3 regions of the Cupriavidus sp. C3SS-1 genome follow, and region 3 is predicted to be linked to each of the others. Evidence: predicted binding sites of a transcription regulator. Region 3 holds the regulator's gene; each other region holds the start of a gene.
What was found. The regulator NrdR, encoded in region 3, represses ribonucleotide reductase genes. The targets are predictions, from matches to a motif close to CACNANATNTNGTG.
Positions count from the first base shown of each region.

Region 1: the regulator NrdR is predicted to act here: its motif matches at 2,249-2,262, upstream of ACIGJC_RS13390 (ribonucleoside-diphosphate reductase subunit alpha).
Region 2: the regulator NrdR is predicted to act here: its motif matches at 1,215-1,228, upstream of ACIGJC_RS26840 (ribonucleoside triphosphate reductase).

Region 1 covers NZ_CP172699.1:2,882,228-2,885,498, forward strand. Annotated here, with positions in the region: gene ACIGJC_RS13390 (ribonucleoside-diphosphate reductase subunit alpha) at 1-2,024, opposite strand, end outside; gene ampD (1,6-anhydro-N-acetylmuramyl-L-alanine amidase AmpD) at 2,534-3,145, opposite strand; gene ACIGJC_RS13400 (sigma-54-dependent transcriptional regulator) at 3,142-3,271, opposite strand, start outside.
Region 2 covers NZ_CP172700.1:2,356,150-2,359,420, forward strand. Annotated here, with positions in the region: gene ACIGJC_RS26840 (ribonucleoside triphosphate reductase) at 1-1,169, opposite strand, end outside; gene ACIGJC_RS26845 (IclR family transcriptional regulator) at 1,315-2,202, opposite strand; gene ACIGJC_RS26850 (class I adenylate-forming enzyme family protein) at 2,361-3,271, opposite strand, start outside.
Region 3 covers NZ_CP172699.1:2,449,350-2,452,620, forward strand. Annotated here, with positions in the region: gene glyA (serine hydroxymethyltransferase) at 1-1,135, shown strand, start outside; gene nrdR (transcriptional regulator NrdR) at 1,277-1,741, shown strand; gene ACIGJC_RS11400 (hypothetical protein) at 1,752-1,922, opposite strand; gene ACIGJC_RS11405 (hypothetical protein) at 2,130-2,372, opposite strand; gene ACIGJC_RS11410 (hypothetical protein) at 2,536-2,907, shown strand; gene ACIGJC_RS11415 (PilW family protein) at 2,904-3,271, shown strand, end outside.

The DNA of each region.
Region 1 (3,271 bases), 430 kb from region 3:
TCCTGGAAGCCCATGATGCCCATGCCGACCGGACGGTGGCGCAGGTTGGAGTTGCGGGCCTTCTCGACAGCGTAGTAGTTGATGTCGATGACGTTGTCGAGCATCCGCATGGCGGTGCGGATGGTCTTCTGCAGCTTGGCGTGGTCGAGCACGTACGAGCCGTCAGCCTGCTTGGCCAGGTGGGCCACCAGGTTCACCGAACCCAGGTTGCACACGGCGATTTCGCTGTCGTTCGTATTCAGCGTGATTTCCGTGCACAGGTTGGAGCTGTGGACGACGCCGACGTGCTGCTGCGGGCTGCGGATGTTGCAAGGATCCTTGAAGGTGATCCACGGGTGGCCGGTTTCGAACAGCATGCCCAGCATCTTGCGCCAGAGCTGCATGGCCGGAACCTTCTTGAACAGCTTCAGTTCGCCGTTGGCAGCCTTGGCTTCGTAGCCGAGGTAGGCCTGCTCGAATGCCTTGCCGACCTTGTCGTGCAGGTCCGGGCAGGTGGACGGCGAAAACAGCGTCCATTCGGCGTTTTCCATCACGCGCTTCATGAACAGGTCCGGGATCCAGTTGGCCGTGTTCATGTCGTGGGTGCGGCGGCGGTCGTCGCCGGTGTTCTTGCGCAGCTCCAGGAATTCTTCGATGTCCAGGTGCCACGTCTCCAGGTAGGCGCAGACGGCGCCCTTGCGCTTGCCACCCTGGTTCACGGCCACGGCGGTGTCGTTCACCACCTTCAGGAACGGGACCACGCCTTGCGACTTGCCGTTGGTGCCCTTGATGTGCGAGCCCAGGGCGCGCACGTTGGTCCAGTCATTGCCCAGGCCGCCGGCGAACTTGGACAGCAGCGCGTTTTCCTTCAGGGCTTCGTAGATGCCTTCCAGGTCGTCCGAGACCGTGGTCAGGTAGCACGACGACAGCTGCGAGCGCTGGGTGCCCGAGTTGAACAGGGTCGGCGTGGACGACATGAAGTCGAACGACGACAGCAGCTGGTAGAACTCGATGGCGCGCGCTTCGCGGTCGGCTTCGTTGAGGGCCAGGCCCATGGCGACACGCATGAAGAATGCCTGCGGCATCTCGATGCGAGTCTCGTCGATGTGCAGGAAGTAGCGGTCATACAGCGTCTGCAGGCCCAGGTAGTTGAACTGGAAGTCGCGGCCGGCGTCCAGCGCGGCGCCCAGGCGGGCCAGGTCGAAGGTGGCCAGCTTCTCGTCCAGCAGCTCGGCGGCGATACCGCGCGCGATGAACTTGGGGAAGTACTCGGCATAACGCGTGGTCATCTCGGCCTGCGTCACTTCGGCACCCAGGATTTCCTTGCGGATGGTGTGCAGCAGGATACGGGCGGTGACCTGGCTGTAGTCCGGGTCCTTTTCGATCAGGGTACGCGCGGCCAGGATGGCGGAGTCGTACACCTGCGTCATCGGCACGCCTTCGTACAGGTTCTTCAGCGTTTCCTTGAGGATCGGCTCGGCGCTGACGGCCTTGCCCAGGCCGGCGCAGGCGTTGTCGAGCAGCGCGTGCAGGGCAACGATGTCCAGCGGCTTGCTCACGCCGCCGTCGGTCACGTTGAACTGGATGCCGGATTCCTGCACGCGGGCCACGGCCTGCGCGCTGGCGCTGGCGCGCTCCTGGGCGCGCTTTTCGCGGTACAGCACGTAGGAACGGGCCACTTCATGCTCGCCCGAGCGCATCAGGGCCAGTTCGACGTGGTCCTGCACGTCTTCGATATGGATCGCGCCACCGCTCGGGCGGCTGCGCACCAGCGCGCGCACGACGGCGTGCGTCAGTTGCTCGACGATCTCGCGCACGCGTGCGGAAGCCGCGCCCTGCCCGCCGTTCACGGCGAGGAAGGCCTTGGTCATGGCGACGTTGATCTTGGACGGCTCGAACGCCACCACGGCGCCGTTGCGGCGGATGATCTTGTAATCCTGGTAGTTCGTCGTGCCGGCTTGGGTGGCGGAGGCTTGTTGCTCGGTACCTGCAATACCGGCGGCGCCCGCTGCGCCCGTGGTGATTTCGTTCTGGGCCGTCTGCATAAGAACTCCTGTCTTTTTAGCCTGTTTTAAGAGACAAAAGAGTCCCTGGCGAAATGGGCTGCGAAAGTGTCCTGCCGTGCGTTGGCGGCGGCTGGACTGACTGCCTTTTGCTAAACATTTCGCCAGGGACTCTTGTGATGCGCCGGCCCCACATCAGGGTTTCAACCACTATCGCCACGTCTGCGACAGCGCCCCTCAACGCTTGGCCAGCTCCCCGGTTGAACTACTAGATATAGTGGTCACTGCGGAAATCTGGGCTAAGTATAGTGAAAGAAATCCGGATGACCAGTCTTGACAAGCGTGGTTGCGACACCCGGATGACAAGTGCGGCAGCGCCACATTGCCGGGAACCGCGCTACGACAAGGGATCGCGCCAAGTCGTTCGCAGGCGCACATTTTTTGGAAATTTTTTTTATCCGTGTGGCACGCCCGATAGCCCCACGCCACCCTCGGGAATTGGCATGTGACATCGCACCGACATGGGGCCGCGGCACCTACCCGCGAGCGCCTTAGTGGTGCGAGGGGCGGTAGGGTAACAGGTTTTGCGGGACCCCTGCCAGACGAGCGAAGCGGTCCCAGTCGAAGTGCGGTCCGGGATCGGTCTTGCGGCCCGGGGCGATGTCGCTGTGGCCGGCAATCGCCTGCACCGGCAACGTGGCGCGCAGGGCCTTGACCAGCGCCGCGGTAGTTGCGTACTGGGCGGCCGTGAACGGCAAGTCGTCGGTGCCTTCGATCTCGATGCCGACCGAGAAGTCGTTGCATCGGCCACGGCCGAAGAAGTCGGACAGGCCCGCATGCCATGCGCGCTTGCCGCACGGGACGAACTGCACAAGCTCGCCATCGCGCCGTACCAGGAAGTGGGCGGATACCTGAACCTGGTGGATGGTGGCGAAAAACGGGTGGCGGCCGGGGTCGAGCCGGTTCTGGAAGAAGGCCTCGATGTCGCCGCTGCCGAACTGGCCCGGCGGCAGGCTGATGTTGTGCAGCACCACCAGGTCGACCGGCATGCCAGCGGGCCGTTCGTCGAAATTGGGCGATGGCACGCGGCGCGCGGCCGGCACCCAGCCCTCGGTGTCCGGCAGGAAGCCGGCGGGGACAGAGGCGGAAGCCGGAGCCTTCATGCCGTGCCCTCCCCTTCCTCGCGCTCGTCGCGGCCTTCGCGGATATCGAGCTGCTGGATGCGGTAGCGCAGCTGGCGCAGGTTCAGGCCCAGCAGCGGCGCCGCGGCGGTACGGTTGAAGCCGGTC
Region 2 (3,271 bases), on a different replicon from region 3:
TTGAGGCCGTTCACCCCAAGCGTCGAGAAGTGATTGCGCAGCGTGCCGAGGTAACGCCGGGTGTAAGGGAACAAGCCCTGGTCCATCAGCTTCTGGATCAGTTCTCGCTTGGCTTCGAGCGAATCGCGGCCGAGATCGAGCAGGTTATCGAGCCGCTGCAACAGGCCGGCTTCGTCGCCTGCATTCAGATAGCCCAGCCGGGCGCAGTTGATCGTGACCACGCCCAGCGAGCCAGTCTGCTCCGCGCTGCCGAACAGGCCGTTGCCGCGCTTGAGCAGTTCGCGCAGATCGAGCTGGAGCCGGCAGCACATGGACCGCACCATGTTCGGCTTGAGCTCGGAGTTCACGAAGTTCTGGAAATACGGCAATCCGTACTTGGCCGTCATGTCGAACAGCCGCGCGGCATTCTCGCTCTCCCAGGGGAAGTCCGGCGTGATGTTGTAGGTGGGAATCGGAAAGGTGAAGACGCGGCCAAGGGCATCGCCTTCGGTCATGACTTCGATATAAGCGCGATTGATCACGTCCATCTCGGCCTGCAGGTCGCCATAGCGGAATGGCATCGCCTCGCCGCCGATCACAGGCACCTGTTCCCGCAGGTCTTCGGGGCAGGTCCAGTCGAATGTGAGGTTGGTGAACGGAGTCTGCGTGCCCCAGCGCGACGGCACGTTGAGGTTGTAGATCAGTTCCTGCATGTGTTGCCGGACCTCGGCGTAGGACATGCTGTCCTTGCGCACGAAGGGGGCCATATAGGTATCGAACGACGAGAACGCCTGCGCCCCGGCCCACTCGTTCTGCATGGTGCCAAGGAAGTTCACGATCTGGCCGACCGCGCTCGACATGTGCAGCGGCGGTGCGGCTTCCACTTTGCCGGGCACGCCGTTCAACCCTTCATGCAGCAGCGTGCGCAGCGACCAGCCGGCGCAGTAGCCGGACAACATGTCGAGATCGTGGATGTGAAGGTCGCCCTCGCGATGGGCCGTCCCGGCTTCCGGCGCATAGACATGCGAGAGCCAGTAGTTCGCGGTGACCTTGCCCGCAACGTTGAGAATCAGCCCGCCCAGCGAGTAGCCCTGGTTCGCATTGGCGTTGACGCGCCAGTCCTCGCGGTTCAGGTACTCGTTGACGGACGATTCCACGTCCACGAGCGTCCTGTGAAAATTCGGTCCCATCGTGCCCCCAAAAACACTAGATATGGGGCAGCATTATTTACCAGCCACTATATATAGGTTTGCCAAAGATCAAACGGAGGGGTTTCCTGCGATCGGAAAGCAACCGCTGATCTTTCAGGCGCGGACTGGATCGGGCCGCGGAGCGCTAGGGCATCGGCAGTCTTTCCGGCGCCGGCGCTTCCGGGCGCTGACCGAGATTCCGCTCGATTTCCCTTACGGAATCCAGAAGCTTCGGGCGAATCTCCTCGTGCAGGCGTGCCACGGGAAAATAGCCCGCGGCCCCGGCCACACTGATTGTCATCAAGGGCAGCCCCCTGCCCGGCCATAGCGGCGTGGCGATACCATGGACCTCCTTGATCCAGTTGCCTGCCGAGGTCACGCATCCGGTAGCGCGAAATTCCTCGATCGCCTTCAGGATGCCGCGCTCGGTGTGCGGCCAGTTGCCCTCGTCCAGGTCACGGATGCGCTCCATGAGGTCGGCTCTCTCGCTGGCGGGCAGCGCTGCCAGCAAAGCCATCCCCGACGCGCTGGTTCCCAGTGGAATGCGAGAACCGACATCAAGGCTGAGGGTGACGATCGACGTACTGCGGCAGCATTCGAGATACAGCATCGAGAGCCGGTCTCGCGTCGTCAGCGCCACGACCGCCCCGGTTTCGGCTGCCAACGACTTCAGGTATGGCCTTGCCACCTGCCGCACGTCGAGATTGAGCAGCATGGAACTGCCCAGCGCTGCCGTGGCCGTGCCGAGCCGGTACTTTCCGCTGTCCGGAACGAGATGCAGATAGCCCAGCTTCGTCAGGGTATAGGTGAGCCGGGTGACAGTCGATTTCGGCAGCCCGCAGCGCATGGCAATCTCATGGTTGGCAAGGAAGCTGTCGCCGCTGCGAAAGCAGCTGAGCACCTCGAGGCCCCGCGCCAGCGCCGTGACGAAATGCCGGTCCTGACTCTCGTCGCCCCGGGCCTCTTCCTCGGCGTCGTTGACGTCCGTGCCCAACGCGCGGCTCAACTCCCCTTGCTTCGATTCTGTTGCCATACTGATTTTCCTTGCGCGATTTCCGCGCACGCTTGCGGACTGGCATCGAGGCGCGGCTGCGCCTTGTGCCGTCTCCCCGCGATGCCTTCCGAACTGAAAGAAGTTAGCACAGATGCCGGCCTCGTCATGCCCGGCCCTCGCGTCGAAATACAGGGCGGCTATAGAAGGGTCTGGCGTGCATCCGCCGTGCTTGCGGCCAGCGTCTTCAATTCACCCTTGAGCAGCTTTCCGGTGGGTGCGGCCGGAAGCCGGACCATCGCCCGTATCTCCGTCGGCAGCTTGTAAGGTGACAGGCGTTCGCGCAGGTAGGCGTCCAGTTCGTCGCGCGCCACGGACACGCCATCGGCAAGCTCGACGAACGCGACCACCTCCTCGTTCCCTTCGACCTGGCGCCCGACCACGGCCGACTGCACGATGGCGGGATGGCTGTTCAGGACCTGCTCGACTTCGACCGGATAGACATTGAATCCGGAACGGATGATCAGCTCCTTCGTTCTGCCGACGATGAACAGCGCGCCATCGTCATCCTGCCTGGCCATGTCGCCGGTATTGAGCCAGCCTTCATCGTTGATGGCCGCACGCGTCTGCGCGGCATCGCGGTAGTAGCCCTTCATCATATTGGGACCACGCACCCACAGCTCGCCCGCGCAACCGGGCTCGACATCGTTGCCCCCGGTGTCGACGATCCGGACCTCGACACCGGGGACAGCCGGCCCGACAGAGCAATCCCGGCGCGGCGCTTCAAGCCGGGTCTGGGCAATCGTGGGAGACATCTCCGTCAGGCCATAGCCGTTCTGCAGCGGCATCCCGAACGCCCGTTCCACCGCCGCTTTCAGTTCGAGAGTCAGCGGCGAGCCAGCCGTGCCGATGATGCGCAAACGATGGTCGCCCAGCGCGGTACCGGTCCGGCCGAGCCATTCGAGCAATCGTGCATACATCGCCGGAACGCCGATCAGGACAGTGAGGTGTCCTTCGCGCAAGGCACCCACCAGGGCCTCCGGCGAAAAGCGCTCCTCCAGATGCAGCACGCATCCGCACGAGAGCGATCCCACCAGCTGCGACGACAGCC
Region 3 (3,271 bases):
CTACACCTCGCCGGCCGTGATGGCCGCGCAGGGCTCGCAACTGACCAACAAGTACGCCGAGGGCTATCCCGGCAAGCGTTACTACGGTGGCTGCGAGTACGTCGACATCGTCGAACAGCTCGCCATCGACCGCGTGAAGGAACTGTTCGGCGCCGAAGCCGCCAACGTGCAGCCGAATTCGGGTTCGCAGGCCAACCAGGGCGTGTACTTCGCCGTGCTGAAGCCGGGCGACACCATCATGGGCATGAGCCTGGCCGAAGGCGGCCACCTGACCCACGGCATGGCCCTGAACATGAGCGGCAAGTGGTTCAACGTGGTCAGCTACGGCCTGAACGCACAGGAAGACATCGACTACGACGCGCTGGAAAAGCTCGCCCACGAAAAGAAGCCGAAGCTGATCATCGCCGGCGCCTCCGCTTTCGCGCTGCGCATCGACTTCGAGCGCATTAGCAAGGTCGCCAAGGCGATCGGTGCCTATTTCATGGTCGACATGGCCCACTACGCCGGCCTGATCGCCGCGGGCGTCTACCCGAACCCGGTGCCGCACGCCGACTTCGTCACCACCACCACGCACAAGAGCCTGCGCGGCCCGCGCGGCGGTGTGATCCTGATGAAGGCCGAGCATGAGAAGGCCATCAACTCGTCGATCTTCCCGGGCATCCAGGGCGGTCCGCTGATGCACGTGATCGCCGGCAAGGCCGTGGCGTTCAAGGAAGCGCTGACGCCGGAATTCAAGGCTTACCAGGAACAGGTGGTCAAGAACGCCGCCGTGCTGGCCGAAACGCTGATCGCGCGCGGCCTGCGCATTGTCTCGGGCCGTACCGAAAGCCACGTGATGCTGGTCGACCTGCGCGCCAAGAACATCACCGGCAAGGAAGCCGAGCGCATCCTGGGCGAAGCGCACCTGACCGTGAACAAGAACGCCATCCCGAACGATCCGGAAAAGCCGTTCGTGACCTCGGGTATCCGCGTTGGCTCGCCGGCCATGACCACGCGCGGCTTCAAGGAAGAAGAAGCGCGCATTGTCGGCAACCTGATCGCCGACGTGCTGGACAACCCGCACGACGCCGGCAACATCGCCAGCGTGCGCGAGCAGGTGTCGGCACTGACCAAGCGTTTCCCGGTCTACGGCTGATGACGCAAGGCCGCCCGCGAGGGCGGCCGGCAGCCCCGCGGGCGCGCCATCGTGCCGCTTGCGGGCCTCGCCAACCCGCCCGGTTGCCGCAGAAGGACAAGATACCAAGGCGACGGGGCTTTACTCTGAAGGTGGTCAGGCATGAAATGCCCCTTTTGCGGACATTCCAATACCCAGGTGCTCGACACGCGCATGTCGGAAGACGGCGACGCCGTGCGCCGGCGCCGACGCTGCGAAGCCTGCGACCGCCGCTTCACCACCTACGAACGGATCGAACTGTTCTTCCCGGCCATCGTCAAGAAGAACGGCTCGCGCGTGGACTACAGCCGCGCCAAGCTGAAGGATTCGATGCGCCTGGCGCTGCGCAAGCGCCCGGTCTCCGCCGAAGCCATCGACGAAGCCATCACCCGCATTGAAGAAAAGCTGCTGGCGCTCGGCGAGAAGGAAATTCCGAGCAGCCAGGTCGGTGAACTCGTCATGCGCGAACTGCGCAAGCTCGACAAGATCGCCTATATACGCTTTGCTTCGGTGTACCGGAGTTTCGAGGACGTCGCCGAGTTTTCCGATGTGCTGGCCGAGGTAACGGCAGGAAACAGCAAGCGCTAGCGCCACACGCTCAGCGTTCCCGGCGGTTCTGCAGATACGCCGCCGGGTTCGCGCCGACGGTATTCAGGCGCGTGCCGGCCTGGTCCAGCGTGCAGGTGCCGCAGGCATCTGCGGCATCCACGGGAACGGCTTGCAGGACATAGCCATTTGCAGTCAGCGAGTTGGCAATCGCTGATGACATCGCGGGTCGTCGCGCTGGCAACCTTCAGGTGGTTGCCTCCCCCTCCACCACCACCAACGCCCGGGAAGATGGTCGAGCCGAAATTGCCTTGGCGGGACACGCCCGATACGACAAGAACCTTGTCGTTGGTGCCAGTCACCTTGTCCGAGGCATCGATCTTGCCGTCGCTGTTGACGCCGGGCACCGAGTAGCTCAATGCCGAGCCATTCAGTGCGGAAAAGTCCAGCAGGTTGGAACTGATCCTGCCGGGCACTCGTCCGTGGACGGCGTCAGCCTCGTGATCACCGGGTGCTCCGCATCCACCTTCGGCTTCACGACCACGCGCTCGCCCTGCGTCAGCAGGTCGATACGCCAACCCTTCTGCCTGGTGTAGTCCACCATATTGCCGGTGAGCGTGTACAGCGTCGCGACGCGCCGCGTAAGCCGCCTGGATGGTGAGATTGGTGCCATACACCAATTCCGGACTGCCGAGCGCGTTGCCGCTGCCCGCTGCCCATTTCATGCAACGCCTTCGTCGCGCAACCAAATTTGCCAGTCTCGCTACGTTTGCCCACGGATCGGCGACCTGTAGCACGTTACGTTGATGGCCTCACCGCCACCATCTCCGCCTGCCATGCAGCCTTGCTTTCGTTCTGTCCATTTTTACGGCCATGCCCTGGCCGAGTCGCTCTGCGCCCTGCTGATCGTCAGCGTCGGCCTGATCCCCCTGGCCAGCGGGGGGACCGCAGCACTGGCGCGGCTGCGCGGCCATGAGCAACTCGCGCATGCAATGCGAGCCGCCGGAGAATTCACGGAGATCGAGGAGCTGGGCGTTGCGCCCATGAACCGGTCCGATCCGGTCTCGGCCGAAGGCTGTTCCCTGCTTCAAGACACGGGGCAACCCGCTTGCCCGGTTGGCGGCAAGCTGGCTATTGCCAGACTGGGGACTGGAGAGCCGGGTGCGGCGGCCACGTTGCGCGGCATCGCTCTGTGGATGCAGCCATGAGATCCCGCCTTGCACGTGGCCATTTCCGCAATCTGCCAGCGAATGGCTTCACGCTGACGGAGATGATGGTCGGCCTGGCGCTCGGGCTGGTGGTCACAGCCGTTGCCGGCACTGCGTTCCTGCTATGCCGCGCAGCCTATCTCGCCACCGCGGAGCGGGTCCTGCTGGAGGAACGCGGACAGCGCGCACTGAGTATTCTTTCCCTGCTGATCCGACAAGGCGGCTGGCGTCCCGATCCGGCAGCCAAGGCGCCGGCCCAGCCCGCAATCAGCGGTGCGGACGATTGCGGCCAGCCATCGATAGCAGCCATACCAGGCTGCGCCAAACCCGGTATTGCAGGCAGTGACGCGCTGCTGGTCCGCTT